DNA from 3 places in the Clostridium tanneri genome. Region 2 is predicted to be linked to each of the others. Evidence: riboswitches for the same ligand, from Rfam matches in the RefSeq annotation. Region 2 holds a riboswitch; each other region holds the start of a gene.
What was found. Region 2 has a riboswitch for thiamine pyrophosphate ahead of tenA (thiaminase II). Riboswitches for the same ligand answer to the same signal wherever they lie in the genome.
Positions count from the first base shown of each region.

Region 1: another riboswitch for thiamine pyrophosphate. It lies ahead of P8V03_RS15840 (ABC transporter permease); the one in region 2 lies ahead of tenA (thiaminase II).
Region 3: another riboswitch for thiamine pyrophosphate. It lies ahead of thiD (bifunctional hydroxymethylpyrimidine kinase/phosphomethylpyrimidine kinase); the one in region 2 lies ahead of tenA (thiaminase II).

Region 1 covers NZ_JARUJP010000024.1:23,530-34,308, forward strand. The annotation lists gene cydC (thiol reductant ABC exporter subunit CydC) at 1-158, shown strand, start outside; gene P8V03_RS15825 (NAD(P)/FAD-dependent oxidoreductase) at 244-1,389, shown strand; gene P8V03_RS15830 (hypothetical protein) at 1,434-1,574, opposite strand; gene P8V03_RS15835 (alanyl-tRNA editing protein) at 1,915-3,132, opposite strand; TPP riboswitch at 3,273-3,380, shown strand; gene P8V03_RS15840 (ABC transporter permease) at 3,521-4,291, shown strand; gene P8V03_RS15845 (ABC transporter substrate-binding protein) at 4,309-5,331, shown strand; gene P8V03_RS15850 (ABC transporter ATP-binding protein) at 5,352-6,080, shown strand; gene P8V03_RS15855 (manganese efflux pump MntP) at 6,141-6,695, opposite strand; gene P8V03_RS15860 (YukJ family protein) at 6,911-7,693, shown strand; gene P8V03_RS15865 (3D domain-containing protein) at 7,724-8,338, opposite strand; gene P8V03_RS15870 (hypothetical protein) at 8,502-8,726, shown strand; gene aspD (aspartate 4-decarboxylase) at 8,788-10,419, opposite strand; gene P8V03_RS15880 (hypothetical protein) at 10,640-10,779, shown strand, end outside.
Region 2 covers NZ_JARUJP010000017.1:20,881-31,659, forward strand. The annotation lists gene P8V03_RS13740 (FMN-binding protein) at 1-800, opposite strand, end outside; gene P8V03_RS13745 (ATP-binding protein) at 1,800-2,657, opposite strand; gene P8V03_RS13750 (DnaD domain-containing protein) at 2,542-3,090, opposite strand; gene P8V03_RS13755 (sigma-70 family RNA polymerase sigma factor) at 3,148-3,738, opposite strand; gene P8V03_RS13760 (YvrJ family protein) at 3,813-3,977, opposite strand; gene P8V03_RS13765 (DUF2922 domain-containing protein) at 4,045-4,263, opposite strand; gene P8V03_RS13770 (DUF1659 domain-containing protein) at 4,363-4,587, opposite strand; gene P8V03_RS13775 (ABC transporter substrate-binding protein) at 4,859-5,878, opposite strand; gene P8V03_RS13780 (ABC transporter permease) at 5,878-6,618, opposite strand; gene P8V03_RS13785 (ABC transporter ATP-binding protein) at 6,615-7,367, opposite strand; gene tenA (thiaminase II) at 7,374-8,033, opposite strand; TPP riboswitch at 8,130-8,238, opposite strand; gene P8V03_RS13795 (ABC transporter ATP-binding protein) at 8,502-9,221, shown strand; gene P8V03_RS13800 (ABC transporter permease) at 9,205-10,362, shown strand; gene P8V03_RS13805 (hypothetical protein) at 10,517-10,779, shown strand, end outside.
Region 3 covers NZ_JARUJP010000013.1:84,521-95,299, forward strand. The annotation lists gene P8V03_RS12100 (D-alanine--D-alanine ligase) at 113-1,015, opposite strand; TPP riboswitch at 1,250-1,349, shown strand; gene thiD (bifunctional hydroxymethylpyrimidine kinase/phosphomethylpyrimidine kinase) at 1,512-2,315, shown strand; gene thiM (hydroxyethylthiazole kinase) at 2,342-3,163, shown strand; gene thiE (thiamine phosphate synthase) at 3,154-3,765, shown strand; gene P8V03_RS12120 (amino acid ABC transporter substrate-binding protein) at 4,065-4,886, shown strand; gene P8V03_RS12125 (amino acid ABC transporter permease) at 4,907-5,545, shown strand; gene P8V03_RS12130 (hypothetical protein) at 5,588-5,710, opposite strand; gene P8V03_RS12135 (patatin-like phospholipase family protein) at 5,996-6,943, shown strand; gene pepT (peptidase T) at 7,136-8,368, opposite strand; gene P8V03_RS12145 (methyl-accepting chemotaxis protein) at 8,557-10,098, opposite strand; gene addA (helicase-exonuclease AddAB subunit AddA) at 10,219-10,779, opposite strand, start outside.

The DNA of each region.
Region 1 (10,779 bases), on a different contig from region 2:
GTATATGGGTAACCCATAGACTTATAAGTATGGATAGGATGGATGAAATTTTAGTTCTTAACCAAGGAGAAGTGGTAGAGAGAGGTACCCATAAGGAACTGCTAGCCTTAAAAGGCAGGTATTATAAGTTGTGGAGCTTACAAAGGGCTGAAGCCTAGTTACTGAATTTATCTATCTCGTATATGACATAAGGTAGGAACTTCTTGGGATATATCTAAATATGGGAAATAAGGAGGGGTTAGTATGAAGATATTTATAGTTGGAGGCGGCTTTGCAGGCATAAGTGCTGCAAAAGTTCTTTCAAAAAAGCTTTCCAATGAACATGAAATATATTTGATAGACAAGAAAGATTATACTACTATGCTCCCAAACCTCCCAGAGGTTGCAAGTGGAAGACTTGAAAGTAGAGATGTTACAGAAAAAATAAGTAATTTAATACCATCTACTGTGAAGTTTATAAAGGAAGAAATATTAGAAATAAATTTAGATAAAAAAATAATCAAGACTACAGTTAACGAGTATAGTTATGATTATATGTTGTTAGCAGCAGGCTCTACAACCAATCTGTTTGGTTTTGATCAGAATCTGGATAAAGTAAATGTATTAGATTCTTTAGAGGCTGCAGAGGATATTAAGGCTAAATTCTCTAAGTATTTAGAGGAAAGAGATAAAGGCACTTTAGTAGTATCTGGTGCAGGTTTTACAGGAATGGAGCTTGCCTGCAATCTCTATGACCTAAGTAAAAGAAAAAATAAGAATTTAGAAGTTATTTTTGTGGAAAGAGCTAACAGAATTTTGCCTATGTTGTCAGAAAAACTATGTGCACATGTGATAGAAAAATTAAATAGTTTAAATTTTAAAATATATACTGATAACCAAATTACAATCTTTGACGGAAATAATATAACTTTAAAAAACGGTGAGATTATAAAGGATACTTTTTTCTGTTGGTGCAGTGGAGTTAAGTCTTCTGTAAAACCTGTTGGAGAGTATTTATCACTTCCAGATGGAAGAATTATAGTTGATGAATTTTTATCCATTCCAGAATACCCAGAAGTTTATGCTGTAGGAGATGCAGCAGCAATGAAGGATAAAAATAATAATTTCCTTAGAAGGGCAGTTACCTTTGCACAGATGTCTGGAAAGCATGGAGGAAAAAATATTGCTGCAGTAATAAATAAGGAAGAGAGAAAGAGCTTTAAACCTATAGATTTAGGTTGGATAATACCTATTTATATTTCCAGTATAGGAGCGGTATTTGGAAAGGAAATGAAGGGACGGAAGGGAATATTTATGCACTATATTCTCTGTGGTATAAAGAATTATAACTTTAGAAATTTCTGGACAGCACTAAAGGCTGCCTTTAAATATCCCTTTGCAAAGCCTTAAGATTTATACGCCTCAGAGATAATAAATCTCCGAGGCTCTTTCTATTATTGCAACTTATTTCTCTTATTACTACCTTTATTCATTTTACCGCTGGCAGCATCCAAGGCAGCAAAGGTGCCGCTATCTCCCATATTGTCCATTTGTTCATTTATCTTTAAATTCTTAGTTAACTTTCTTTTTCTCATCTAGATATCTCCTTTCCACTTTTAAAATATATTTAATTCTTAGTCATATCCAGTATTTAAGGAAAACTAGCTTTTGTATTTATAAGAAAGTACAAGTATAGCATTTGCATATTAATAAGCATTATGTGCGGTGTTTTTTGCGATAGGTTGAAAATAAAACCATATGAAAGTAGCACCGATATTTCTACCGGTGCTTATACAATAAGGGGGACTTAATGTATCCTATTTCCTCTAAGTTATATAACTTAGGACAGTTATTATTATATAAGATAATTGTGTAGTAAATATTTAATTTTTAAGAACTTTTTGTTAATAATTGGTTTTTTATAACAAATTTTTATTAAATTTTAGAATTACCTACTACATAGTCTTTAACCTTATTGTAAGCATATTGGATTGCAGAGTCCAAGTTATTATTATTCTTTCCGCCACCTTGAGCAGAAAAATCATTTCCGCCACCTTTTCCATCAACTAAGGTAATAGCATCCTTTAGCAGGGAGTTCATGCTGAGAATCTTCAAATCCTTAGAACAACTAAAGTGCAGGTTAGATTTATCTCCTGACTTTACTGCAAATAAAACTACAACATTAGGGAAAGCTGTTAACTTAGATGCCAATAAGGTAGCGTGTTTTAGGTCAATATTATCATATATAGACTTTACAATCCTTATATTATTTATGCTCTCACAGGAGTTCAGTATATTTTGTACTTCATATTCAGCAATCTCGGCTTTCAGCTTGCCATTCTCGGAAAGAGCCTTATTTAGGTTTTCCTTAAAGTTTTTCACCTCATTTAAAAGAGCAGCCTCATTGCAGGATAAAATGCTGGACATCTTTTCTATCCATTCATATCTTATAAAATAGTCTGAAATAGTCCGTGAACCAGATATAAATTCAATCCTAGTACCAGTTCCTTTTTTTGTCCACTTTATAATCTTGATAGCCTGAAGCTCTATTGTAGAATTAGGATGAATTCCATAACAGGGAGTTATGAGGACATCTTCAATTCTAATAAGTCTGATTTTCTCATTTGATTTAATAGAGGCTTTTTTGCCTAATAATTTTTTTAGTTCAGCATTTGTTGGATACAGGGTCTCTACAGGGATGCTATTTAAAATTATCTCATTAGCTCTTTTTTCAACATCTCTAATTTGGGCATCTTCTATAGATTTATCTATATCTATGTAGGAACTGCTTTCTCCAAGGTTAACAGAGGTAACGTTTATGTTAAGCAATTCAGAAAAGCAGGCAGAGATTATATGCTGCGCAAGGTGCTGCTGCATATAATCAAATCTTCTCTTCCAGTCTATGCTGCATTTCACTCTGTGAATTTTTAAAGGTTTTATATTTGTTACGTGATATACTTTATCATCTTTCTCATAAACATAGGTTATGGGTGAAGAATTTATAAAGCCTATATCATAGGGCTGTTCTCCACCATCTGGGTAAAAGCAGCTTTTATCTAATTCTATATGATAACTATTATCCTTTTCAATCACATTAACTATTTCTGCTGTAAAGTCCTTTTGATAAGGATTTTCATAATAAAGTTTTTCCAAGTTAAAACATCTCCTTTAAGGCTAATACCTTGCCATTAAATATAGGGTTGATACATAACTTATATTCTAACATAAAACTATAAAAAATTTGACATATTTATTTGCAAAATGATATACTGAAAACAGTAAAGGTTCACAATAGTATAAAATAGGGGAGGCAATAACATTGTCTGAGAGGAAACTTAAAGTTTCGACCCTTATAACCTGAATTGGGTAATGCCAACGGAGGGAACATAGTGGAAATTTATTTTTGGTTAAATTGCCCTTTTCCAATTCAGGAAAAGGGCTTTATATTTTTGCTTTAAACAAGCCTAATATTTAAGCTATAAAAACATAAAACTAATAGAAATAATGTTTAATTAAAAACTAACTATAGGATGTGCATTAAGTGAAAAAATATGACAAATCAGTAAATAGAACTATTTCCATTGTTTTTCAGGTGCTTTTAATATTATTATGGCAGTTAGTAGTGGATAAGGGGGGAGTTCCTAAATATATACTTCCCTCTCCAAAGGATATTATAGATACCTTATTTCAAACACTGCCGGCCTTAAAACCTCATATTTATGCTACATTACAGGAGGCTCTTTTAGGTTTTTTACTCTCTGTAATATTGGCAATAATACTTTCTGTGCTTATGGATAACGTAAAAGTAATAAAAAGTTGCATCTATCCCATACTGGTAGTTTCTCAAACCATACCAACTATAGCTTTGGCACCAATATTCATAATATGGTTTGGTTTTGGAATGCTTCCAAAGGTTATTGTAGTTATAATGGTATGCTTTTTTCCTATTGTTATAAGCCTCGTAGACGGACTGGAGGCTGCAGATAAAGATATGCTAAACCTTATGAATACAATGGGGGCTTCAAGGCTTCAGCAGTTTATCTATGTTAAGTTTCCGAATAGCCTAGGTGCTTTTTTCTCCGGTCTTAGAATAGCTGCAACCTACAGCATAATGGGAGCGGTAATTGGTGAATGGCTTGGAGGGGAGAGAGGTCTAGGAATTTTTATGGTAAGAGCAAAGAATGCCTATGCTTTAGATAAAATATTTGCAGCTATAGTTGTAATAATAATATTAAGTATGGCATTGTTTGGGTTTATGTATATACTTCAATATGTTTTTATGCCATGGCAGAGAAAAATTAAAGATAAATAAAGATGGAGGATATTAATATGAAAAGAAAAAAGTTTTTAGCACTTTTAGCATCAACTCTTTTAACTGCCTCAATATTTGCAGGCTGTGCTCAAGGCAATAAGACACCACAGAGCAGTACTGGTGAGAATAAGGAATTAACTAAAGTAAAGGTAATACTTGACTGGACACCTAATACAAATCATACCGGTTTATATGTGGCAAAGGATAAAGGTTACTATAAAGAAGAAGGATTAGATGTTGAAATAATTCAACCTTCTGAGGGAACAGTAGGAAATCTAATAGCTGCAGGAAAGGGAGACTTTGGTGTTTCTTATCAGGAAGACTTAACCTATGCTAGAACTTCAGATAATCCACTTCCTATAAAGGCTATAGCTGCTATTATTCAGCACAATACTTCAGGTTTAGCAGCTCCAAAGGATAAAAATATAAAAACTGTAAAAGACTTTGAAGGAAAAACCTATGGTGGTTGGGGATCTCCTTCAGAAAATGCTGTGCTTCAGGCAGTTATGCAAAAGGAAGGTGCTGACTTTAGTAAGCTTAAAATAGTAAACATGGGTGAGCAGGATTTCTTTGCTGCTACTAAAGGTAATGTAGATTTTGCATGGATATATGAAGGCTGGGCAGGAGTAGATGCTAAATTAAAGAATATACCTATCGACTACATAGAATTAAGAAAGTTAAATTCTGATTTAGACTACTATACTCCTATTTTAATAGCTAATGAAGATACTTTAAAGAATAAATCAGACTTAGTTAAAAAGTTTATGAAGGCTACTTCAAAGGGATATGAATTCTCAATGGAAAAACCAGAAGAAGCAGCAGAGGTATTGCTTAAAAATGCACCAGAATTAGATAAAGCTCTTGTAGTTGAAAGTCAAAAATACTTAAAGAATAAGTATAAAGAAGATGCTTCAAGATGGGGAGAAATGAAGGCATCTGTTTGGAACAACTATACAAAGTTTCTTCTTAATAATAAGTTAATAAACAAGGATATGAAGGCGGAAGAGGCATTTACAAATGAATTCCTTCCAGCTAAATAATCCTAAAGGAGTAGACTGGATTGAATAATTACAATGGTAAGAAAAAACTTGTGCTTAAAAATATTTCCAAATCCTTTCAAGGGGACAGTATACTTAAAGATATAAGTCTTAAGGTAGAAGAAGGAGAATTTGTAACTCTCTTAGGACCAAGTGGAAGCGGAAAAAGCACTATACTTAATATAATATCTGGAATACTAGAGCCTGACGCTGGAGAAGCAAAGGTATTAGGACAAATAAGCTATATGCATCAAAAGGATTTATTACTTCCTTGGAAAAAGGTAATAGATAATGTGGCTTTACCTTTATATATAAAAGGAAAGAGCAAGGCAGAGGGAAGGAATAAGGTTAAAAATTATTTTGAACCCTACGGATTAAAAGGATATGAATTTAAATATCCTTTTCAGCTGTCTGGAGGCATGAGACAGAGAGCTGCCTTTTTAAGAACCTATATGACCTCCAGTGATATTATGCTTTTGGATGAACCCTTTGGAGCATTAGATGCCATTACAAGAAGTAAGATGCAAAACTGGCTGCTAAAGGTAATTAAGGATTTAAGCACTACTATATTATTTATTACTCATGATATAGAAGAGGCTATTTATCTTTCCAACAGAATATATGTGCTGTCAGATAAGCCCGCTTATATTAAAGGAGAAATATTAGTGGATCTGCCGAAGAATAGAACAAAGGAATTAATAACCTCAGAAAAATTTGTGGCTATAAAGAAACAGGTATTAGAGTTGTTATAGAAAAAGTAGAGGGAAGTAAGCACCAAGGGGTGGTTTACTTCCCTCTTTTATAGCTAAGATTTAACCCTTGAGGATGTTTACCAAAGCAAGCAGCATGAACATTAGTCCTCCTATAAGGTCTGCTTTCCTCTTTAGTATAAGTCCAAGCTTTCTACCAACGAGAATTCCAACAAAGGCTGTAATAAAGAAGGTTGCTCCAAATATTATTAAAACTTCAGCAATGTTAGCATTGAAAAGACTAAAGCTTACTCCAGCAGCAAGCTCATCTACACTAACTAGTACTGCAAGAAGAGGGAAAAACTTACTGTTTAACTCCTTGGCTTCATAGTCAGCTTCTTTTCTTTCCTTAATATACTGAAATATCATCCTTAATCCAATGAATAGCAACAATCCAATGGCAAACATTTCACTAAATTCTGCTATATAACCTTTAAATTTATCTCCTAAAAACCATCCAAAGGCTGCTACCGCTGTTTGAACAGTTCCAAAATACAAACCTATAACAAAAGCACTTTTTAGTTTTTGCTTTTTCGTTAGAATACCGCCAGTAAAAGAAATTGTAAAGGCATCAATAGATAGACCAAGTGCCGCGAGGAATATTACTAATATACTCATAAATCTCCCTCCACTTTATTAATCCTAGGTAAATATCAATTTTTTGCAAAAAGCTTGTCCTTTGTTTGCTTTATAGTATGTGTAGTAAGCTGAAATGTTACATTGACCATTTCCATATTAATATTAATTTTTTCAAAAATATTACAGGTTTAGGTAGTTTATCTTATGTGAAAGCTAGATACACAGGTAATATAAATTGAGAAGGAGGGCTGAATATGGCTATTCCAATATATGTTCTTTGCAAAGCAAAGGGAAGCTCAATTAGCGATATAGGAAGTGAAATTCCAAAGAGAGAAGGACACCAAGTACTGGAAGGAAACATTCATTGCCAATATGAAAAAATAGGTGGAGTATTTCACTATCATTTTAAAATAGATGGTGAGAATTTATATATGGGAGAAGAGAGCTTATATTTTAAAGACAGAAAAGTTGAAATACAAATTAATGTTAGATCCCATGAAGGAAGAAAAACTCCTAAATTAGAATATCTATTCATAGATAACCTTAAAATAAAGGATGAAGAAAAGTTTTCTTTAAAGAAATTGGAGCAATTAGACTATGGGATAAAGTTATTAAACTGTGGAGAAGAAAACAAGAAAGAAGGCATGGCATTAGACTATATTAGAAGTAATTTATTTAACATAGGGGAATTTAAGTCTGTTCCTACAACTATTGATTTAAATGAGGAGCTGCACAAATACATTATGGATGCCAAGGAGGAGGACGCTGATTTATATATCTTTGGAGATCTTTATCCAATGGAATGTAGGACAGATTTTACCTTAGAAGAAAAGTTTAACCTATTAAGAGAAAAAGGGCCAAAGGGAATACATGATATTCATATGAACCAAGGAAATTGCGATGAAGAAAAGTGGAAAAAAGATGAGGGAATATATCAAGATGGAGGAATCTTTATTCATTTTAAAGATGACAGTTGGTCAGCAATTTTTATGAAGTTTGAAAGTCAGAAGATTACAGCTGAATTAGTAGAACAGTAAGGGATTTAATTGAAATCCCTTACATTAGCTTTAGTTAGCTATGTAACCTTTTACCTTAACTATTCCCATATTAATTACCCTTGTTTTATAATCAGCAATACTTTCTCCAGCTTTCCGAGGCACATAAACATCTAGTCTATGTATAGTATTAAAGTTATCGCCGCCTCTATCTTCAACAGTTAAGGTTCCAAATTCTTCGGTGTAGATTCTTGTACCTAGGGGAAGTACATTGTTAGCAACGGTGCCTGGTGTAAGCTTTTTGCCGCTGCAGTTTATACCTTCATGGCCTCCATTTTCCTCTGGTAAGCTAGTATAGAAGGTTAGATTAATATCAATAGTGTTACTAATGTTACCTCCTCTAGAAGGTTGTTTATTGTTTGGTGATATACTTAAGGTTGCTTGTCTATCTTCTTTAGTATGATTTTTAACTTGTTTTTCTTCAGAAATATTTTTGTTTACTGAGCTGTTAGATTTTTTTTCAGTGTCTTTATTTGTTGTACTACTAGTATTTAGGTTATTATCAGCATGTGCAGAGTTTTTTGAATATAATCGTTGTGATTTTACATAACCATAGGAATATTGGAAACTCAATAAGCCAATAAAGAAGATTAATGTGATTATAAACTCTTTGCTTTTTATACTCATTGTAATCATCCTTTCCGCAAAACGTCTCAGTCTATTATTATGACCAATTATTTTAAAATATAACTACAATGAAATAAAAGGTGAAAAAATTACCGGACTATATAGCTTAGTAATGGTTAATATAATATTAGATACTATACTAATTATTATGGAGGATAAGAATATGCAAACAAAAAGCCACATAGATAAAGAAAAACTAGCCAATATAAACATAGGCCAAACTTTTGAATACAGTGCTATTGCCAGTGATGATTTTCCTGTAAGTAATCATGGGGAAGATGGAATGGTATTTAAAAGTGAAGTAGAAAGTGGAATGTATAATAACATCGAAATTGCTGACACTAGCGCTCCTCATGTAAAATATAGAAAAATATCAAATGAAGTTTAGTTAAAAGATAAAAGCCCCCGCTTTAGTAAATAGGCGAGGACTTTTTATATTTTTAAATTAATTACTTCTTAGAGGCTTCCCAGCTTGATACGTAATTTTGCAGTGTATGATGAAGGGCTTCTCCGATTCTAGAGTAGGACTCATCACTAAGATTTGCCAGAGATATTCTAATAGACCATTCTGGACCAAAAAATCCTCCGCCGCTTAATAGTACAATAGAAGACTCTTCTGCTAAACGCAGTAGTATATCTATCGGTTCGTAGTTTTCCTGAAGAAACTTTGCAAATTCCTCTCCATAGTAGTGGCAAGCCCATTCTAGTAAATCAAATTCTGTATAGTAGGCTGCATCATAAGGGTCCTTTCTAAGATCTAGGCCAAGGCCATCAAAGAGTAACTTTTGACGACGACGACAGATGTCAATAGTTAACTGCTTATAGCTATTGCCTTTGTCCAGGAGGGCAAAGACTGAGAAAAATGCCATTTGTACCTGCTGCGGTGTTGATAGTCCAGCAGTATGGTTTAAAGCCACTTGACGGCTATCTGCTACAATTCTGTCTATGAAGGGAATATCTTCTGGATTAGTAGAAAGTGCCTCATATCTTTTCATAACGTCTTCTTTTTTATCTTCAGGCAGCTCTTTTATTAATTTATCAAATATATTCTGTTCATAAAGGGCAATAGTACCTAAACGCCAGCCTGTTACACCAAAATATTTTGAAAAGGAATAAACTCCAATTGAATTATAAGGTAAATCAGCTACTATGGAACGGAAGTTGTCAACAAAGGTTCCATATACATCATCAGAAATAATCATTATATTAGGGTTATATTCTTTAACAATTTCTGTTAAGCGCTTTACTGACTCCGGTCTTATTGCCACTGAAGGTGGATTACTAGGATTGACAACAAATAAGGCTTTCACCGTTGGATCACTTAACTTCATAAGCTCTTCCTCAGGATACTGCCATGTGTGGGTACCATCCTTTGTCATTTCAGTAGCTCTAATCTTAATTACTTCAAAATTGTATCTTGGCAGCAGTGGAATTTCTAAATAAGGAGTAAAAATTGGAGTCATAAGGGCTATCTTATCCTTGTTTCCTAATAATTCGTTAGCTATTAAAGAATCAAATATATAACACATTGCTGCAGTGGCACCTTCTACTGCAAATATATTGAATTTCCCCACTGGAGGCTTGTTGTAACACATTTCCTGAACTAAGTAATCATGAACTACCTTTTCTATATGTACCAGCATTCTATCTGGTACTGGGTAGTTATCTCCGATAATTCCATCTGCTAATTCATGTACCCAGGAGTCTGGATCAAAGCCCTTATGGGATATTCCGTAATTAATTATTTTTTCTAGAAGTTCTATACCAGGCTCACCATGATGTTTCTCCAGGTAAGCCTTTAGACGGTCTGCAATACCTTTTTTCTGAGGCATCCCTGCAAGATCATTTTCATTCCAGGTTCTACGGCTTTCTTCTACAGCAAATTGACCAAAGGCGAAGAAGGCCTCACGAGGTGATGCAGCTATCCAGTTTGGGTTTCCTCTTCCTGCATCTAGCAGTGCATGAGCGCTTTTTTCCTTCTGGCCCTTTGCTAAGCTAATTAATTTATCTTTAAGTTCAAAAGGACTTATTTTACCATAAATTTTTTCTATTTCTATTCGTTGAACATTAGGATTATCCATAGAAACATATTATTGGCTATGAAAAATCGTACTAAAACATAACCATACTCTCCTCTCTAGTTAAATTTTTCCACATTACGATTTTAAATAAAAAGTATTTATATTTTTCTTTTATGAAGTTATGTTGTTCAAAACTTTTTCATAGTATTCCTTTTACTAAGGAACGAAAGTCATTCTTGTTTCATAATGTATAAAGGTACTAATTTTTAGGAGATTTAAGATGATGTATTGCAACAATTGTCCTTATTGGAGAAATTATTATCATAAAGAAAACTTACAACAAGAGGATTATAGGGAAAAAGATACAGATTGTTCAGGGGAGTGTGGCTATAGAAATGCTGTAAGAGCAGAATTATTAAA
Region 2 (10,779 bases):
GCTATAAAGCTCAATATTATTGCACCGCTAACGAAAGCAGGGTTGACTTTTTTCCCTACTATTTTTAGTTCAGTATTGCTTCTAGGACAAGAACTTATACATTTCATACAATTTATACATTCCCCACTGTTTACAACATCTACTTCATAAAGCTTTATTCCCATGGAACAATTATTTGTACAGATTCGGCATTTGCCACACTTTTCTCTATTCTTATTTATTCTCAGAAGCCTAAGCTTAGAAGTTATAGAGAAGATAGCTCCTAGAGGACATAAGTACCTGCAGAAAAACCGTTCTATAAATATAGTGCCTACAACTATTAATGCTAGTATTCCAAAGCCTACTGGATATAAAAATATTGTTTCAGTGAACTCAGTAGACTGGGCAAAAGCATTCCAGGGGCTATAGCTATCAAGAGAGATGCCTTTTATCCATGCAAGAAATATTATAAACAACAAAACTACATATTTTAGATATTTTAATACTGAGTCTACTTTTTCCTTTACTATGAATTTCGTCTTAAATAATCTATTAGACAAAAGATAAATAATATCGTTGAAGGTACCAAAGGCGCAAATCCATCCACAAAAGAATCTGCCCAATAATATTGTTGCCGGTATAACTACAATTGCTTCCAGTAGTTGTGGAAGAGCTGCTGTAAAATTGAAATTACCTGAAGCAATCATTGAGTAAAGCTGCTTTAATTCACCAAAGGTTAAAGTGAATAAGCTAGGTAAGAAAAATAAAAATCCTATTTGGATAACAAATCTTAATACTTGAAGTTTAGATATTTTCTTCATATATTCGGACCCCCTTTAGTTAGTTCCATCAAGAATTCATTTTACCCTTAGATTGTTACAGTATAATTACAATTTAGTTATAATTTTGTCTAATTATATTTTGGATCTTTAAAAGAGCGATTAAAGAATAAAGTTATATGAAATGATACACATTGAAAAGAGTAATTGAGGTGTTATCTTTATTAGTAGTTTTGTATAGTGCATTAGGATAAACAATAAGCTTATCAGAGAGATTAGAAACAAGGTTTTTGCTTTTAAATAAATACCATTAGTGACATAATAAATGATTAACAAATAAACTTAAAAATATTTTTCTTTACCAGCAGCCTTGCATAATGCTAGAGTGAGAACGATTGTACCTATAATAAGCAATAATAAAACAAAGTATAAAAAAGTTTTCACTTTTAAATCTCCTTTTTAAATTATAATATGTTGAAATTCTTTCCTTAAATTTATTTTTTATACCTACTTAAGATTAAATAAGCAGGTGTTTTTTACAAGATTAATGTTAGAGCATTATCTTGTCCACATTATTCGGTAAAGTATTAGGTGCTCAACTAGAAAAAAAGGTGAAGCTAGATCAAAGTGAAGACATCTGATATGAATAGAAATTAAGAAAAGGGTAATAAAAAATAAGAGAAACTACAAGAATTTACAATAGGTAAATCCCTGTAGTTTTTAATCTAAATAAGTATTTTGCTAAGTTAAATTCAATGGTTGAAAGCACTTTATATAGTTAAAGTCTATCTAAAGTGCTTTTTAAATTTTAAAAATAGCAGTGCTCCTATTATAGAGCCAAGTATAATTCCGAGCAAAAAGGTACCTAAAAGAGACTTAATTAGTTGAGATAGTGACATAAATATCTTTGCTTCCATTAAAACACCTATAAGCAAAATTGATAATCACTAATATATTATTCAAGATACTTAAGATTTATTAATAGATTATAATAAATCCTAAGCTATGTATAAAAGTTATTATATTTCTCTGGTTTATTTGTCATCTATGGTTTATCCTATAATTGCTTTCTCTTCCCTCCATTTCAATTATATAGTCCTTACACATCTCAATAATTCTGCTTCCAACACCCTCATCAAAATACAGCAGTCTCTCTGAGGTAAACTCTGAAGACACAATAATGGGAAGGTTCTTCATGTACCTATAGTTAATTATTTCAAAGATTATATTTATATCCGATTCATTGATTTTACCCTTAAACAGATCGTCAATAATTAAAACCTCTGCAGATTTGTACTTTCTTATGCAGCTGGCATAGTATTCCTCGTCTAAAATGTTCTGTTTTAGTTTTAAGATTTCATCTCTATAGGACATATAAATTACATGAAGGCCCTTTGCTAAAAGGTTTAAGCCAATGGCAATGCTTAAATGGCTCTTTCCGCTGCCTACCTGTCCTAGAAAAGCTGCACTATTTTTTCTTGTAGCTCTTATGTTCTTAAAGTTTTTAAAGTAGTTTAGAGCAGTATTTTTTGCCTCCTCAGTGAATTGATTATAGGGCCTGTAGTTTGAGAAGGTAAGTCTGTTTTTTTCTGATTCTATTCCTGAGTTTTTCCACAGGGCACGGGTTTTGTCCATCTCTTTGCATTTGCAGAAAATTATCGTATCCTGGGCATTTATATTATGCTTTATTATAAAACCCTTTCCTAAACAAAGAGGACATTCTCCAATAGGGTTTTCTCTAGATACTGGAGAGAGTTCTTTGTTATTTATAGAGGAGGACTTCTTAGATAAGTCCTTCGATGTGGATGTCTGCTGGGTGATTTCCTCTTGGAGGCTTGTAGCCTGACCATTTACTGTGTTTTGCCGAAGTCTTTGTATAATAACATTTATCCTGCCAATACTTTTCTCTAGAGTATCCATCTATCCCATCTCCCTTATATTTTTTATAATCAGCAATAAATTTTTCTGCTGCTTCTGCAGTTTTTATGCCTTTATCCAGCCAGTTGTAAAGAACCTTTTCAGCGTACCTTAAGTTCCGTGCATTACTTTCTATGGACTGCTTAAGGGCAAGTATAATAAGCTCTGGCTCCTTAAATTCTTCTAGGAGAGAGTTGAATATTTCGAGTTCATAGGAGCTTGGCAGTCTTATATTACTGCTGTAAAAGTTTAGTACACTTTTAAGGGCACTATTTTTGTCATTAGCTTTTTCAAGGATATTTGGTTTTGGTAATGTCTCCTCAGGGGCCTTATTATCATTATCATTAACTTCTGTAGTAATATCTGTAGTATTATCTGGTATTGGTCTGTCAGAATCAGCCACATGGACTGTCATCTTTGAACAACCAATTCTTCAATTTCAACCCCTCCACTTATAATTCACTTATAATAGTTATTTATAATTCTTCAAAAAATATCTTTTTAGTTTTCCTAATGCTCTGCTTTTTCGCTTTACAACAGTGTTAACATTTATGTCTTCTTTAGCAGCATACTCTTTTAAGGATTTATTATTTAGGTAAAACCAATTAATAATTTCTCTTTCATCTTCAGGAAGATTATTAATAGCCTTTTTAAGCATAGCTATTTTTTCCTTTAAAAGAACAGTCTCTTCTAAATCCTCTGGTGAATGTAGTATTTCTATAAACTCTATGCCGTCTTTGTTCAAGCTGTTTAGGCTGCATTTAAAGTTTTCATCCCATTTCTTGCTTATGACTTTTCTTAACTCTTCATTAAAGGTATTTTTAATAACCTTTGCAGCAAAGATTGTAAAGTTAGCGCCTCTATCAGCTTGGTACTTATACACAGCTTTCACAAGAGACAGGCTGCCTATCTGTATTAAATCTTCTGTTTCATATCCATTTATGTAAATCTGTCTGGCATTTTTTAGAATAAGGGGCTTGTACAAATTTAATATTTTTTCTAAGGAGTCTTTATTACCCTTCTGTGCTTCCATAATTAAGACATCAATATTGTTTTTTATCATAACAACCACTCCCCACTTATATTAGAAGAAGTAAAACAGGGCAAAACCTCTATTATAGAAGTTCTGCCCTGTTTTTATCTTCCGACCTCTGAAGCTAGCAAGTTTTTTATAGTCACTGAAAGATCATTTATGCTTAAGGTGAGCGCTTCAAGTTTACTTTCTAATCTAACCAGCAGGTACACGGATACCGCAATGGGAAATCCCATATTACCTATCATAGTTAAAAGGTCTGTATTCATTTAATCACCTACTATATATCCCCAGTGCAAAAGATATTACACCGGGGAGTTTGTTATTTTAATGGGTTTATTTGACTTGAAGATCTGTAGTGCTCTTATCCACTATCTCTGCAGAGTCCTTAACTTTTAAGTCACCGCCGGTAGAGGTAAATATGTTTTTGGATATTATAAGATCCATGGCAGTTTTTACCTCTAGGTCAGTTACGTCTTCTCTGACGTTACTTACTCTAATTGCTGTTTTTTTACCTTCCTCATTTAAAAAGTTCATTACCAGTGTTTTACTCATTTACACAGCCCCCTTTTTATTTAGTTGATGGTGGACAGTTAAGGTAAGTTTATTAACTGTCCATTGATTCATTCTCTTAGTTTTTGGATAAGTACCCTTCTAAATGTTAGTTATTGAATTTTGATCTTCCCTTATAACTTCATCTAAAGTTTTGCCGATAAGCTTTTCTATTTCCTTTGCTACGTCAAAGAGATCTTGCTCTGCAGCAGAGGTTTTTATTTTTGAAAAGCTCTGCTTTTTCACTATTTCCTTTCCCTTTGAGTCCATCCCATCGATGTACTTAATGATTAATGAACTACTTAATTTTGTTGCTGTTGCAGCCATATTTATCAACTCCTTTCACCTAATATATACCGGGAATTTTTAAAAAGGTGACAGGATTCTTAAAAATAATTACAAACTCATGTTCTATATTTATTATACGGAACATAAGTTCTTATGTAAAGAGAATTCTTTCCCTAATTTTTGACATAAGTAAAGGAGAGTTTTTATTGTAAGGAGATGAAGCCTGAGAATTTTTAAAGGCTTGGTAATAGATTTAAAGGAAATATTTTAAGGGGTTGTCTTATACGCTGTAAGACAACCCCTTTCTCTTCTATTTAATTTCATCAAGATTTACATAAAAGTCTTCTGCATTAGCTTTTTCCTTTAGCAGACCTTTTTCTTGAAGCCAGTTTATATTGTTTTCCCAAACCTTCTTGTCTTGATATAAGAAAGGTTCGTCCTTTGATTCCATCTTAGGAAGAAGAATATCTATACTTTGTTTTTCCACTGCCTCTATAAGAGGGAAATTATCCTTTTGCTGATTATTTAGCAATATCTTTAAGGATTTATCAGGGTTATTTTTTGTGAATTCAAAACCTTTTTTTGCAGCCTTCATAAACTTTTTCAAGGTTTCAGGTTTTTCCTTTAAAGTTTTATCACTGGTAACAAAGACTTCTTCGTAATAATTAGGTACTCCATATTTAGATGGATCAAAGTAGTTTATTTCATGACCTTCATGCTGCATTACTGGAACTTCATGGTTTACAAGGCCCCCAGTTGTAGCATCTACCTTTTTTGTTACCATTGATGAAAGAAGTTCAAAGCCTACATCTATTACTTTTACAGAGTTTGGATCTCCCCCATCTGCTTTTACCATGGTTTTAACATATTCTGTATTTAAAGGATTTCCTGAAAATCCAATGGTTTTTCCAGATAAATCTTTAGGTGAATTTATATTTTTTTCCTTTAAGGATATTATTACGTTTAATGGTGTATGTACTATTGCTCCAATAGATTTTACTGGAACGTTTTCATTTGCTCTTGCAATTACTATATCTGGTTGATAGTAAATACCTAAGGTTGCTTTGCCTGCAGCTGGTAGTGAAAGTGGGTCTGTTGGGTTAGAAGGGTATTTGATATTAACCTTTAAGCCTTCTTCTTTAAAGTATCCATTTTCCATAGCTGCATATATAAAGGTATGTATTGCGTTTGGATACCAGTCCAGCACTAAGTCTACCTCCTCTAGTTTTTCTCCATTAGTTTTAGCTGCTTCTTTATTTGAGCAGCCTGCTGCCATAAAGGTTATAAATATAAAAGTTAATAATAGTGAGAGATATTTAAGTTTTTTCATTACTCGTTCCTCCATTTTATTATTTTATTTTCTAAGAGATTAATTATAAACACAAGGATAACTGCAGCAAGGGATAAAATCACTATTGGAGCAAAGACTGCTGCTCCATCTAACTGGGTCATCATCCTTTTACTAAAATAGCCAAGGCCCGATTGAGATCCAAGCCATTCACTGATGGCAGCACCTATTACACTAAGAGGCACTGCTATTTTTATTGCTGAAAAGAAATAGGGAAGGGCAGAGGGAAATTTTAATTTGATAAATATATCCCTTTTGCTTGCTCCATAAGTAATCAGCAGTTCCTCCATTTCCCTTTTAGTAGAACGAAGACCATCATATAAATTCACCGTTATAGGAAAGAAAGTAATAAGTATAGTTACTACCACCTTACTCCAAATGCTGTATCCAAACCAAAGCACGAATATCGGTGCCAAGGCAGTAATAGGTATGGTTTGAGTTACTACTACAATAGGATATATTGCCTTTTCTATTTTCTCATTTAAGCTCATGGTTATAGCTAGGCCTACACCTAAAACTATTGATATAGCAAGACCTATAAAAGTAACCAACAGTGTAGAGGGAAGATGTACTAAAAAGAGAGGTTCTCTCAAAAGCCAAATCTTTTCTACAATTCTACTGGGAGAAGGAAGTATGTACATAGCATCTATATATCTTGCTAGAGCCTCCCATATTATAAAAAATACAATACTTACAATTATTGATGATTTATATTTCTTCATAGTTCAATCCTCTGCTTTAATTCATTGACAAGTTCTTCTTTTATGCTAAGCATTTCAGGTTTACTTAACATATGCCTGTCCCTTGGGTAACCAAAAGGTACTACTACTTCCTTTAATTTAGTTATAGGCCTTTCGGAAACTACAAATATTTTATTAGATAAAAACAAAGCTTCTTCAACATCGTGGGTTATAAATAATATAGTTTTATTAAGCTTTGACCATTGATTTAAAAGCCATTCCTGCATGGAAAGCTTTGTTATGGCGTCTAAGGCACTAAAGGGTTCATCTAAAAGCATAACCTCTGCACCGGTAAGGAGAGTTCTTATAAAGGAAACTCTCTGTCTCATTCCTCCAGATAAATCCTTTGGGTACTTGTTTTTATAGTTGTCTAATCCAAAGGTTTTTAAAAATTCTTCAGCCTTCTTTTTTGCATCCTTTTGTTTTTTGTTACCTACTTCTAGGGGAAGGCAAGCGTTTTCTAAAATAGTTCTCCAGGGTATCAGCAGGTCACTTTGAGGCATATACCCTATAGGATCGCTAATAGTATTAATGTTGTTATCATTAATATAGATTTCTCCATTAGAGCTTCTTTCAAGTTTAGAAATCAATCTAAATATTGTGCTCTTACCACAGCCACTGGGACCTATTATGCTTATAAATTCACCTTTATTTACATTGAAGCTTAGGTCTTTTATAAGGGTATAGGAGTCCTCTTCGTATTTAAAGGTTACGTCACAAAACTTTAACATTAATAATTACATCTCCTTGTTATAAGACATATCCCAAAACATTGCTTCATATTTGCTGGTATTTATAAATATTTCTTTTAATCTTTCCTTATCCTTTGGTGAAAGATTTTCTGAAAGTTCATCTACTAAATCTATAAGCCATTTAGTACATCCCACATATTCCTTTGATATATATCCTCTAATCCATTCACCATAAAATTCGTGGTCTACAGCACCAGGGTTTTTGCTTAAGTTTCTGCCAATTTCTAAATAGCTCCACATACAAGCCAGTAGAGAAACGGATACCTCTGGCAGCCCGCCTATTTGTGACACAGCAAGCATGTAGTTGGTGTATGAGATATTTGCAAGAGAAGCCTTTGTATTTTCAATTTCTTCATAGGTAATGCCCAGTCTTTTCATATAGGAGCGGTGAATACTCATTTCTCCATTTAGAATGTTGTTCACCATGCTGGAAAAGCCCTGCATTATATCTTCTCTATCTGCCTTTACTATGCCTAATGCATAAACCTTGGCATAGTCTAGAAGGTATATGTAATCTTGAATCATGTAAAATTTAAACTTGTCTATTTCTAGAGTGCCATTGCCTATTCCCTTTACAAAAGGATGGGTATAATAGGATTCCCAAATTTCTTTAACGCTTTCATACAAGCTTTCTGAAAACTTCATATTAGTGCCTCCTAATTTATAAAAATTTGAAAAATAAAAAAGGTACAAACCAGAGGAGGTTTGTACCTATGTCTTTAAAACTATAAAGGTATTTTTAAAATACATGAAACCTCTTCCTACGCTGGCATTATCCAGATCAGGTTATAGGGTCAAAGAATTACATTCTTAATCTCAGCTGATAACATCAGCCCCCCTGGGATTGGTAAATTATTAAATTTTCCTACAAGGTCATATTACTACAATGAATTGGTAAGGTCAAGATATATTTGGGGACGGTTTGCAATTTTTCTTTAAGTTTCTAATTGATGAAAAATTGCAAACCGTCCCTTAATCCTTGAATAATTGTGGACAATGCCTTAGATTTTTATGATAGAATATAAATACTAAGGAAATATTATTTTGCGTCATGTCAGTATTATGTCGTAAAAAGCTATAAGTCATAATTAAAACTATTGGGGGTCACAGAAATTGAGAGATATTATACGACTAGAAAATATAAATAAAACTTATGGAAAAAATGCTAAGACTCATGTACTTCATGATATTAATTTATCAATAAAGGAAGGATCTTTTAATTCAATAATAGGGGCTTCCGGCAGTGGGAAAACTACTTTGCTAAATATAATAGGAACTTTAGATAAGCCTACTGATGGGCAGATTTACATAGATGGCAAAAGGACAGATAACATGAGTAGAAGGGCATTGGCAGGTCTTAGAAATAAGACCATAGGTTTCATATTCCAATTTCATTATTTATTGCCAGAGTTTAATGCTCTAGAAAATGTTCTTATGCCTCATACTATAAGCAAGTTTTTCTGTGGAAGAAAGACTAGGGAAAAAGCTGAAGAGCTTCTTGATCTGGTGCAGTTATCAGATTTTAAGAGTAAGAAAGTCTATGATTTGTCCGGTGGACAGCAGCAGAGGGTAGCTATTGCTAGGGCGCTTATGAACGAACCTAAGATTATACTGGCAGATGAACCTACAGGAAACCTAGATTCTAAGTCTGCTAAGGGAGTTTATGATATATTCAGGAATGTTAACAGAGAGTTTAATACTACTTTTGTAATTATAACTCACGATGATAGGATAGCAAAAAAGGCAGATAGAATAATAAAAATAAATGATGGTGTAGTTTTCGATGTAGATAGAAGTATAGAAAGGGAAAAGAAAGATGTTTGCATCCTTTAAAATAGCCTGGAGATTTTTGAAAAATAATAAGGCACAAACTTTAATTATAATATTAGGTATAGCAATAGGTGTATCAGTCCAAATATTTTTAGGACTTTTAAGTAAGGGTGTTGATGCAACATTGCTAGATAAAATTATAGGAAGCTCTTCTCATATAACAGTCTATTTTTCAAAGGGAGGAATGGAAGAATGGGAGAGTAAGAAGGAAAAAATTCAAGCCTTAGGCAGTGATATAAAAACTGTGCTGCCGGTGGCTGAACATCAGGTTTTTATAAAGTTGAAGGACATGAATGAGCCTGTTAGATTAAGAGGAATTACATCAAAAGAAGCTAATCTTTTATATAACTTAGAAGACAAAACCTACGAGGGAAAGATGATAAAGGAAGCTAAAGAGGCTTTGGTTGGCAGGGAGTTAAAGGAGAGATTAGACTTAAAACTCGGAGATAAGTTTAATATAGTAACTATTGATAACAAAAATTTAGAACTTACAGTGACAGGGTTTTATGATTTAGGTTCTGCTAAGCTTAATAGACAGTGGGTCTTTACAGATTTAAAGACCTCTCAGGATTTAATAGGATTTGGAAATAAAATAACTTCAATTGAAATATCTGCAGTTAACCCTTATAACGCAGATATCTTAGAGAAGAAGGTAGAGGAAAGTTTAAATAATAAAAACTTAAAAGTAGATAACTGGAAAAGTCAAAACAAGCTTTTAGTAAGTGGTATAATTGGACAAAGAGTTTGCACTATTATAATTCAGGTTTTCGTATTACTTGCAGCGGTGTTAAGTATAATGAGTATATTGGGAATAACAGCAACCCAAAAGTATAAGCAGATAGGAATATTAAAGGCTATGGGTGTAGAAGATAGTTCTGTAGCTAGTATTTTCTTTGTTCAAGCTTTTATATTAGGGGTAATTGCAACATTATTTGGAGTAGGGCTTAATATTATGTATATAAAGGCTTTTAATAGATACATAACTTTAGAAGGGAAGCCCTTGGTAGATATAGTTATTGACAACAAGTTCATAATAATATCCTCTTTAATTGATATAACTGCTTCAACCTTAGCGGCCTTTTTTCCGGCAGCAAAGTCCTATAGATTAAGTCCTGTTGAAGTTATAGGAGGACAGAATGCTTAAGTTTAGAAGTAACAATTTAATAGATATTAGTAGTGAAGACTTTACTGTCAATCATACACTGCTCTAGAATAGGAGCGTTGCTAAGGGCAGTTAAGTAAAGTGACGCCAAGATTCATATAGATAATAAGCAAAAATGGGAATCAGGAGTGATGTAATGAGTAAGATGAAAAATAAAAGAGGGTTTCTTATAGTTATTACTCTAATAACAATATTAATACTATCATTAGGAGCGTTATTTAGCTTAGTATCGTGGAATCATTCTTACGTTGTTCCAAAGGTAAAAGTATCCTTTGATCTTATTGATAAGGGAATAAAAGCTCAAAGCAAAGGTGTAATGGAACTTAATAATGATGAGCTAAATGGCATTATAGCTTTTTATTCTAGTGGAAAGAAGACTTATGATGACTTAACTATAAA
Region 3 (10,779 bases), on a different contig from region 2:
AATTATTGAAATTTTATCTTTTCAAATAATTTTTATATCTTTGACATTTTTGATGTAAACAGAATCCGGTGAAGGTTCTTCCCCACCGGACCTAAGTTTCACCTTTACAAATCTATCTTACTTCTTTCAAGGATAATTCTGTTACTTTATCTAATAAATCACTGTAAGACATATTTACAGCTTTTGCCCCTTTAGGGAATAGACTATTCTTTGTCATTCCAGGTAAAGTATTTAACTCAAGTAAATAAGGTACGCCTTCCTTTATTATCATATCTACTCTTACGTATACACTGCATTTTAGAACCTTCCAGCATTCTAATGCCATTTCTTCAATTTTCTTTTGTAAGCCTTCTTCAAATTGTACTACTATTTCATCTGAGCCTCCATCAGCATATTTTGCTGTATAGTCAAAGAATTCAGCTTTAGGTTTAATAGCTATTATAGCTATCATTTTTCCGTCTAACATACAGCAAGTTATTTCATCGCCTTTTATATACTTTTCAATCATAACTTCCTTATCGTAATCTAATGCTAAGCTTACTGCACTTTCTATATCTTCTTTTTTCTTAATCAAGTTTGTAGCTACACTAGAACCACCACTATTTGGCTTTACGAACACTGGGTATCCCATCTTATCTATATAATCATAGTCTATCTCATCTACACTTCTAACGCATAACCAATCAGCAGTATTTATTCCTGACTGTCTTAGTATTCTTTTAGTTATATCCTTATCCATACATATTCCGCTGGTAAGTGGTCCACAGCCTGAGTATGGAATGTCCATTGTTTCCAGTACAGCTTGTATTGTTCCGTCTTCACCAAATTTTCCATGAAGAGCAATAAATGCAAAATCTATATCTTTAGCTTTTTCCATTACATCATCTTTTTTATCTATAACTATAGGAACAACCTCATATTTATCCTTATTAAAGTATTTAACTATTTCTTTCCCTGAGTTTAAAGATACTTCTCTTTCTGAGGATACTCCTCCCATAATAACTCCAATCTTCATTTTCATTCCTCCATACACCTTATTTACTTTTCTTAATAATATTGTATTAATATTATTGAAATAAGTTAAGTACCACCTTTCCTCTATTTTATAATAAAAGTGGCTTCATTAGTATAAGAAACTCAGCTTTTTTAAGAAGTACTGAAAATAAGCTAAACTATTTATGTATAACAGGCTATTTTAACTGTTGCAGTTTTGGATAAGTATGTTAAAGTAATAGTAGAACAATTAAATAAATTTTTGTGGGGGTGCCATAAGGCTGAGAAGAGTTTTTTCTAACCCTTTGAACCTGATCCGGTTAACACTGGCGTAGGGAAGCAAGTCGTATTATATCACTTTGTTACTATAAGTGTATTGCTTTTCCGCAATACACTTTTTTATTTTAAATTTATACAAAAGCCTGTCTTTTACCCTTCCTACTTTTTACCTATATCCGGTTCAAAGCAATTTTAGTCCAATTAGCTAACTCTCCCACGGCAAAGCAGAGGTGTTTAAAATGAAAAAAGTATTAACAATTGCCGGCTCAGATAGTTGTGGAGGCGCAGGTATTCAGGCTGATTTAAAAACTATGAGTTCCCTAGGTGTTTACGGAATGAGTGTAGTTACTGCAATAACCGCACAAAATACAATAGGGGTTCAAAATGTCATGGAGGTTACAGAGGAGCTTGTGGAAGCTCAAATAAAATCTATCTTTGAAGACATAACTGTAGATGCTGTAAAAATTGGTATGGTATCCAATAGCAAAACTATAGAAATAATTAAAGACTTACTAAAAAAATACAATGCTAAAAATATTGTATTAGATCCAGTTATGGTATCTAAAAGTGGTTATTTTTTATTAAAACCTGAGGCAGAATCAGCCATAAAGAATCTTATATACATTGCAGAGGTGGTAACACCAAATATTCCTGAGGCAGAAGTGCTAACTGGAATGAAAATACAAAATGCTGAAGAGATGAAGACTGCAGCATTAAAAATAAAGGAACTTGGAGCAAAAAATGTATTAATAAAAGGTGGCCATAGATGCAATGATGCCAACGATATACTTCTTTCTGGAGATAAATTTATAACCCTTGAAGGTCATAGAATAGAAACTCAAAACACTCATGGTACAGGCTGTACCTTGTCCTCAGCTATAGCATCTTACCTAGCTAAAGGGAACTCTGTAGAAGAAGCAGTTTCCCTATCCAAAGAATATATAACTAGGGCTATAGAAAATTCTTTTTCTATAGGACATGGTGTTGGTCCTGTAGGTCATTTTATAGAAGTTTATAAAAAAGCAAAGATTTCTTATGAATAAAATATAAATATTTTGGGGGAATGAAAATGAGCAATAACTTTGAACACACTTATATTAAAGAAGTATGTAATACCTTCACTGAACTTAGAAGCAAGGTTCCGCTTGTTCAATGTATAACTAACTACGTAACAATAAATGATTGTGCCAACGTACTTTTAGCTTATGGAGCTTCACCTGCTATGTGTGAAGCCTATGATGAGGTTTTTGATTTTACTAAAATTTCATCTGCTTTATACTTAAATGTTGGAACTTTGACTAAGGAACAGGAAGAAGCAGCGGTGCTCTCTAGTATATCTGCAAAAATGAATAATGTTCCTGTTGTATTAGATCCTGTGGCTTGTGCAGCTATTCCAAGAAAACTTTCTGTAATAAATAGAATTTTAGAGCTTGGAAGAGTTGATGTTATTAAAGGTAATATTGGAGAAATAAAATTTTTAGCTGGAAAATCCTCTGAAGTTCGCGGTGTTGATTCCTTAGATAATGGTGACGATGCCTTAGATGCCTGCATTGCACTAGCACAAAAATATAATTGTGTAGTTGCAGCTACTGGAAAAAAGGATTACATAACTGACGGTATTCGCAGTGCAATTATTGAAAATGGCACCGAAATGTTAACCAAAGTAACTGGTGCTGGATGTATGGTTGGAGCTCTTTGCGGAGGCACAGCTGCCGTATCTGAAGATAAATTTATATCCACTGTAACAGCAATTCTTTCGATGAATTTAGCAGGAGAAGAAGCTCATGAAATAGCTAAGGCTCCTGGAAGCTTTAGAGTAAAACTAATTGACTGTATTTATACGTTAACAGAAGAAAAACTTATGGAAGAAGGTAGAATAACATGGAAATAGACTATAGCTTATATCTTATAACTGATAGAAGTTTTCTAAAGGGCAGAAGTTTAAAAACTGTAGTAGAAGATTCAATACTTGGCGGTGTCACCATGGTTCAAGTTAGAGAAAAAAACATTTCCACAAGAGAATTTTTTAAGGTTGCTTTAGAAGTAAAAGAAGTAACAGACCACTATAAGATTCCACTTATAATAAACGACAGAATAGACATTGCGCAGGCTATAAATGCAGATGGAGTTCATCTTGGTCAAGATGATATGCCTCTAAAAATTGCTAGAAAAATATTAGGTAAAAATAGGATTATAGGCATTTCCGCAGGAACTTTAGAGGAAGCTTTAGAAGCAGAAAGAGATGGAGCAGACTATTTAGGTATTGGTGCCATATTCTACACTGGAACAAAAAAAGACATAGATGTACCGCTAGGAATAGAGACTCTAAAAGATATTTACCAGAATATCAATATACCTGCTGTAGCTATTGGCGGCATAAATGAAAGTAACTTCAGGGAAGTTTTAGCTACTGGAGTAAATGGAATCTCTATTATATCGGCAGTGCTAGGAAAAGAAGATATTAAAGCTGCGGCAAGGTCATTAAAATTATAAATTTGTCTTCATTTTTCTCATAATAAAGAAATAGTTCGTAGTTTTATCCATAAGAATCCTTTAAAACTGCGAACTATTTCCTTTTCAAATAATTGAGTATCTGAAACCTGTACCTTCAAATTGCCCCTCCTAACTCACAAAATTTTAATCTATATAACTACATAAAATCGGATAATAATATAATTTTTTAAACTTATAATTAAAATCTTATAAAATTTCATTTTATTACTTTACAAATTTAATACGCTAAAGTATAATAGGTATTGTAATTAAATAATTAAAAAGGCGGGGATTCAAAAATGAAAAAAAAATTATCAATTTTAACTATAGCAGTACTTTCCATAGGTCTTATACTTTCAGGATGTGGCAATAGTAAACAAGCTAATGGTAGCCAAGCTCAAGATAATTCCTTAAAAGAGATTAAAGAAAAAGGAGAATTTGTTGTTGGGCTTGATGACAGCTTTCCACCAATGGGATTTAAAGACGATAAAGGAGAAATTGTTGGCTTTGATATTGATTTAGCAAAGGAAGTTGCAAAGAGAATGGGTGTAAAGGCTGTATTTAAACCTGTTCAATGGGATGGTGTTCTACTTAGCTTAAATAATAAGGACATAGATGTAATTTGGAATGGTTTAACTATAACAGACAAAAGAAAAGAACAGATAGCTTTTTCAAATGTATATCTTCAAAACAAACAAATTATTGTTGTAAAAAGTGATTCTACTATAAAAGGTAAAAAAGATTTATCTGGTAAGATAGTTGGTATTCAACTAGGAAGCAGCAGTGAAACTGCTTTAACAGCTGATAAGGAAACTTCAAGTGCATTAAAGGATACTAGAAAATATTCAAATAATACAGAGGCTTTAATGGATTTAAATCAAGGCCGTGTAGATGCAGTAATTGTTGACGAAGTAGTAGGAAGATACTACATATCTAAAAAACCTGGCTTGTACAAGGTTCTTGATGAAGATTTCGGAAAAGAAGATTATGGAGTAGGTATAAGAAAGAGCGATAATAGCTTTAAAGAAGAACTTGATAAAACTCTAGATGCTATGAAGGCTGACGGAACAGCAGATAAAATATCTCAAAAATGGTTTGGAAAAGATATAATTACAAAATAACTAGTTAGGAAGTGGTTTTAATGGCTAATCTTATGGATATTACAGGATTTATACTAAAAGGGAGCATAATAACCTTAGAGTTATTTATAATAGTAGCAGTTTGTTCAGTACCCCTAGGCATTCTTGTAGCCTTAGGGAAAAATTCAAAAATTAAACCATTGAAGGCAGTTTTAAGCTTATATACATGGGCTTTTAGGGGTACCCCTTTACTTCTTCAACTTTTCTTCACATACTTTGGTCTTCCTGTAGTAGGCATAAGATTAACACCATTAACTGCCGCTAGCATAGCTTTTACTGTAAACTATGCAGCATACTTAGCTGAAACCTTTAGAGCTGGTATTGAATCAGTTGATAGAGGTCAATTTGAGGCAGCCAAAGCTCTCGGAATGAACTATCGTCAAACTATGATAAGAATAATACTTCCCCAGGCAGCAAGGAATGTTATTCCTCCTGTCTGTAATGAAGCCATAAACCTTATAAAGGATACGGCACTAGTTGCAGCTATAGGTATCGGTGATTTGCTCAGGGCTGCTAAAGAAGTGGTTACAAGAGATTTTACTATAACACCATTTATAATAGCTGCCGTTGTATATCTTTTGATCACCTCATTATTAGTGCTGATGTTTAGAAAATTAGAAAAGAAGTATTCATTTTATTAGTCTTATATAGAAATGCAAAAAATTGTAATGAACAGGTTCTAGTTACCTACTGCTAACAGAACTTGTTTTTTCTTTTCCATTTTCATTACCAGTATTGTCCAAACACTCTTTTAAACATTCTTCAATAACATCCATTGGAATTTGAAAACCTTTGTTTTTATTCATAAATAATCCCTACCTTTCTTTATAAATTTGTCGATACTGTAAAATATTACCACCATATCTTGTAATTGTCAATTGGTATTTCATCAAATGAATTCTATACTATTTTATACTCACAGTATATTTCTATTCCTATAAAAATGTTACTCTAATATATCATAATGAGTTTTTTTTGTATATGAAAAATGCTTTCCATTTAATAAATATTTTTTCAGATTTGATATAACCTTTCTTAACAACCAGTAATAATATATATATATACTGTAAAATAAAAGAAGGTGATTAATTTTGAAAGCTGATGCAGTTTTTGAAGGCGGAGGTATGAGAGGAATTGGAATTATTGGTGCTTTAAATTACATGGAAACCCAAGGATATCACTGGCAAAGAGTTGCAGGTACCTCTGTTGGTGCTGTAGTCGCAGCCCTTCTAGCTGCAGGTTACACCGCTAAGGAAATGAATAAAATATTATCGGAAATGGATTTTAGAGACTTTTTGGATAAAAATGGCCTTCAACGTGTTCCTTTACTAGGAAAAGCCCTTGGTTTTTTAGTGGAAAAGGGAATTTACTCTGGAGACTATGTTGAAGAATGGATTCATAAACTTTTAAAAAAGAAAGGTATAAGAAAATTTAAGGATGTTACTACTAATGGAGAATGTAGACTTAAGATAGTAGCTTCAGATATAACTAAACGAAAAACTCTGATACTTCCAGATAACTTACCAGACTACGGAATAGATCCTATGAAGTTTTCAATAGCAAAAGCTGTAAGAATGAGCATAAGCATTCCCTTTTACTTTAAACCTGTTGAATTCTTACATGCAGATGGCTTAAGCTATATAGTTGATGGTGCTGTTTGCTGCAACTTTCCAATAAGCATATTTGATGTTAAAGGAACTCCTCGCTGGCCGACAATTGGCTTTAAATTCGATAGCACTGAGATAAGTAACACTAAACAGGGAAAGAAAGATCCTATCTCCTTTTTATTTGATATTGCAGGTACTATGTCTGCTGAAAAGAATAGAGAGTGGTTGAAAGAGGAAAATCTAATTAGAACTGTACTTATTCCTACTCTTGGCGTTAACCCTACAGACTTTTATTTATCCAAAAGTCAAAGCCTAAAACTGTTCAAATCCGGATACAGGAGTGCCGCCAAATTTCACAAGAGTTGGAACTATGAAGAATACTTAGGAAAATACAGGCATACTAATACTAACTCAAAGCTTTTGCTTCCTTAAAATAAAAGCATTACAACATATAAGTATGCTGCAACACAAAGGGGCCTTAAAAATTAGATTTGGCAGCCTGTGTATGTAGGCAGAGGTGTACTGCGCAGAAAGCTTATTCCCGAAATGAGGGCTTTCAAGCAGTATACCTCTATCAAACACACCGGTATTTAGTGCTCTAAACTTTTGTTACGTATAATACTTCTATTTTTCTCTTGTTGAGTATATTTCTGCTATCTTAACAATAACTTCAACTGCCTTTTCCATAGCAAAAGTTGGGATATACTCAAATCTACCGTGGAAATTATGTCCACCAGTAAATAAATTTGGTGTTGGAAGTCCCATGAATGAAAGTCTTGCTCCATCAGTACCACCTCTTATAGGTCTAACTAATGGCTTTATTCCTACTGACTCCATAGCTTCGAAAGCTATATCTACAATATATTTTACAGGCTCAACCTTTTCTTTCATGTTTCTATATTGCTCTTTTATTTCAACTGATACAAAATCAAATCCATACTTTTCATTTATTTTCTTAACAGCTTCTTCTATGAAAGCTTTTCTATTTTCAAATCCTTCTGCATCAAAATCTCTGATTATATAATTAAGCTCAGTTTTCTCGATACCGCCATTTATAGCTAATAGGTGATAGAAGCCTTCATAACCTTCAGTTGTAGCTGGAGTTTCATTTGCAGGAAGCATGTTTATAAATTCATTTGCTACAAGTATTGAGTTTATCATCTTATCTTTAGAATATCCTGGGTGGAAGTTTCTTCCCTTTATTGTAACTTTAGCACTTCCAGCATTAAAGTTTTCATACTCTAATTCTCCGATTACTCCGCCGTCAACAGTATATGCTAAATCAGCATTAAATTTCTTTACGTCAAAGTGATCTGCTCCACGGCCAATCTCTTCATCTGGAGTAAATCCAACACGAATATCACCATGCTTAATTTCTGGATGTGCTATTAAGTATTCTATAGCAGACATTATTTCAGCAATACCAGCCTTGTCGTCTGCTCCAAGTAATGTTGTTCCATCAGTAGTTATTAGAGTTTTACCTACGTAATCTTTTAACTCTGGAGATTCTTCAACACGAAGAACAATATTTTCTTTTTCGTTTAAAACTATATCTCCTCCGTCATAGTTTTCAACGATTTTAGGATTTACATTAGTGCCACACATTTCTGGACTTGTATCCATGTGCGCTATAAAACCGATTACAGGGACATTCTTATCAACATTTCCTGGAAGAGTAGCCATGACATATCCGTTATCATCCACAGATACATCCTTCATTCCCATTTCTTTCAGCTCTTTTACTAATTCCTCTGCTAATACCAATTGCTTTGAAGTACTTGGAACAGTATTAGACTCTTCATCTGACACAGTATCAATCTTTACATATTTTAAAAACTTTTCAATAACCTTTGACATTTAATTCCCTCCCTATAATTTGATAATATCTAATTGAGTTTCTTTACAAATTATATCACTATTATCCTAAAATGACAATTTACTGTGATAAGGTGCTAAAAAATTGTCAAATAGTCTAATATTTAATATTATTAAATGCATAATATATGCCATATTATATTTTAACTTAATATAATATGGCATCTTTTTTAATTTTCTATACACACATCAGCCATAATTACCCCTTCAATTTTATCTTTTGCATCTTTAAAAGGAACAGCTATAGCTATGCAATAATTAAAAGAAACATTTGAAATATACGGTTCACTGTTATATTCTTTTCCTTGAATTGCTTCTTTAAAGTAAGGCCTAAATGAAAAATCATTGTTATCCTCTGATATAGGATGACTGGCAGATTTCATTATTCCCTTACTATCTATTAGACCTATATATTCAAATTCATTATAAATATTCATTTGATTTTTTAATAATTCAGATCCTTTATCTATATCTAAAGACCTTGAGATAATTAAATCGGATATTTTTTTTAGTTTATCAAAGCCTTCTTTTATTATTCTATTCTCTTCTTCACCTAAACTTACCTTATTAATAAACTCCTTTAGTTTTATATCTATATCATCCGCTGTTTTATTTGTTTTTACTATCAACTCACTAATTTGTTGCACTGATACATTCTGTTCATCTACAGCAGCTGAAACTTCTTCCACAAAAGATAGTGACTCCTGTGTTGTTAGCACTACATTCTCTACAAGTTCATCAACATTATTTGCCATAGCTGTCGTTTCCTCAGCTAGTATGTGTATTTGGTTCACAGATTCATAGGTAGATTTAGTGGACTTACTTATTTTATCAAAAGAAAGCTTAGATTCCTCTGCAAACTCCACATCTTCCTTTATGCCTAAAGCCTGTGTACTAGCTTCCTTAGTTATTTCATTTATTTTTCCATTTATATCTTCAATCAGCTTTCTAATTTCCTTTGCAGATATAGATGATTGTTCTGCCAATTTCCTTACTTCCTCTGCCACCACGGTAAAGCCTCTACCATGTTCTCCTGCCCGTGCAGCTTCAATAGCTGCATTTAACGCTAAAAGATTTGTCCTTTCACTTAAATCTGTTACGACATAAGCTATACTATTTATTTTTTCAGCCCTATCATGAAGTAATTGAACATTAGAAACCAATGTTGTACTATTTTCCCCTATATTTTTCATTTTGTCTACTATACTACTAAATATCTGCTCATTGTCTTTAATTACCCTAATCATTTCTTCTGCAGCATCTTGTGTACTCTCTGCATACTTAGCTATTTTTTCTGCATTCTCAGCCATTTGTCTTGTGCTTTCTCCTGTAGATTCTGCATCCTGAGATTGTTTATAGGTAGATTCTGTAATAGCTAGCATTGACTGAGCTATTTCCGACGAAGCCTTTTCTGTTTGCTTTGTATTTTCCTGAAGAGTTGAAGATAATTCTCTATTCTTCTGGGAAACCTCATATATTTCACACAAAATTCTTTTACTGTTCTTTACTATGGAATTTATACTGTCAGCTACCTCCTTTAAAGTTCCCTGACTTTTTACTCTTACAGCTAACTGGCCATTTGAAATTAAGGACAAATCCTTTTTAAATTGCTGAAGCCTTCTAGATGTTTTTCCATAATATAATGTACATACTATAAAAGATAACAATGCACCTATAGATGCTGATAAAAGTATAGTTACTGTAATCTTCATACTTCATCCCCCCCTGTATAAATAAATAATGTATAATTGAAGGTATACCTAGACTGCGAAATTTTTTATGATACTTTCCCAGGTATACCTAAAATACAAACTTATTTTTAAGTACTGAAATTACATTTCCACCACTTGATCTTTAAAGAATAGATATAAATATACATTTTTAATAGTTTTGCCTGTCATCTTCTCTAAGGCTCTTCTATAGTAATAAACCTGAGTAAAGTATTTCTCCTTAATTAGATTTATGTCTTCCACAAAATCTGTCTTATAGTCTAATAGTACTAATTTATCATCTTCTTCAAAATAACAATCTATTACTCCTTGAATTAATATCTTCTCGTCGTTATAAATTTCCTCAGACAAATCCTCATAAATTTCTGTACTAGGAAGTTCCATAAAGAAAGGAGTCTCTCTATGTATTTGTTTTGCAGATTTCATTCTTTTTCCTAAATCTGATTGAAAAAATCTAAGTATTTTATTTATGTCAATTACCTTTGATTCCTCTTTTGTCAAAAACTCCTTATCTACAAATTCCGTTACCTGCATCTCTATCTCTTCATAGGTGGAAACTCTTTTTATATCTAAATGCTGCATTACTAGGTGCATTAACGACCCTTTTTCTGCTGAAGATAGCTGTTTGCTTTCTTGAATAAATCTCGGTTTCTTCAGTATTAT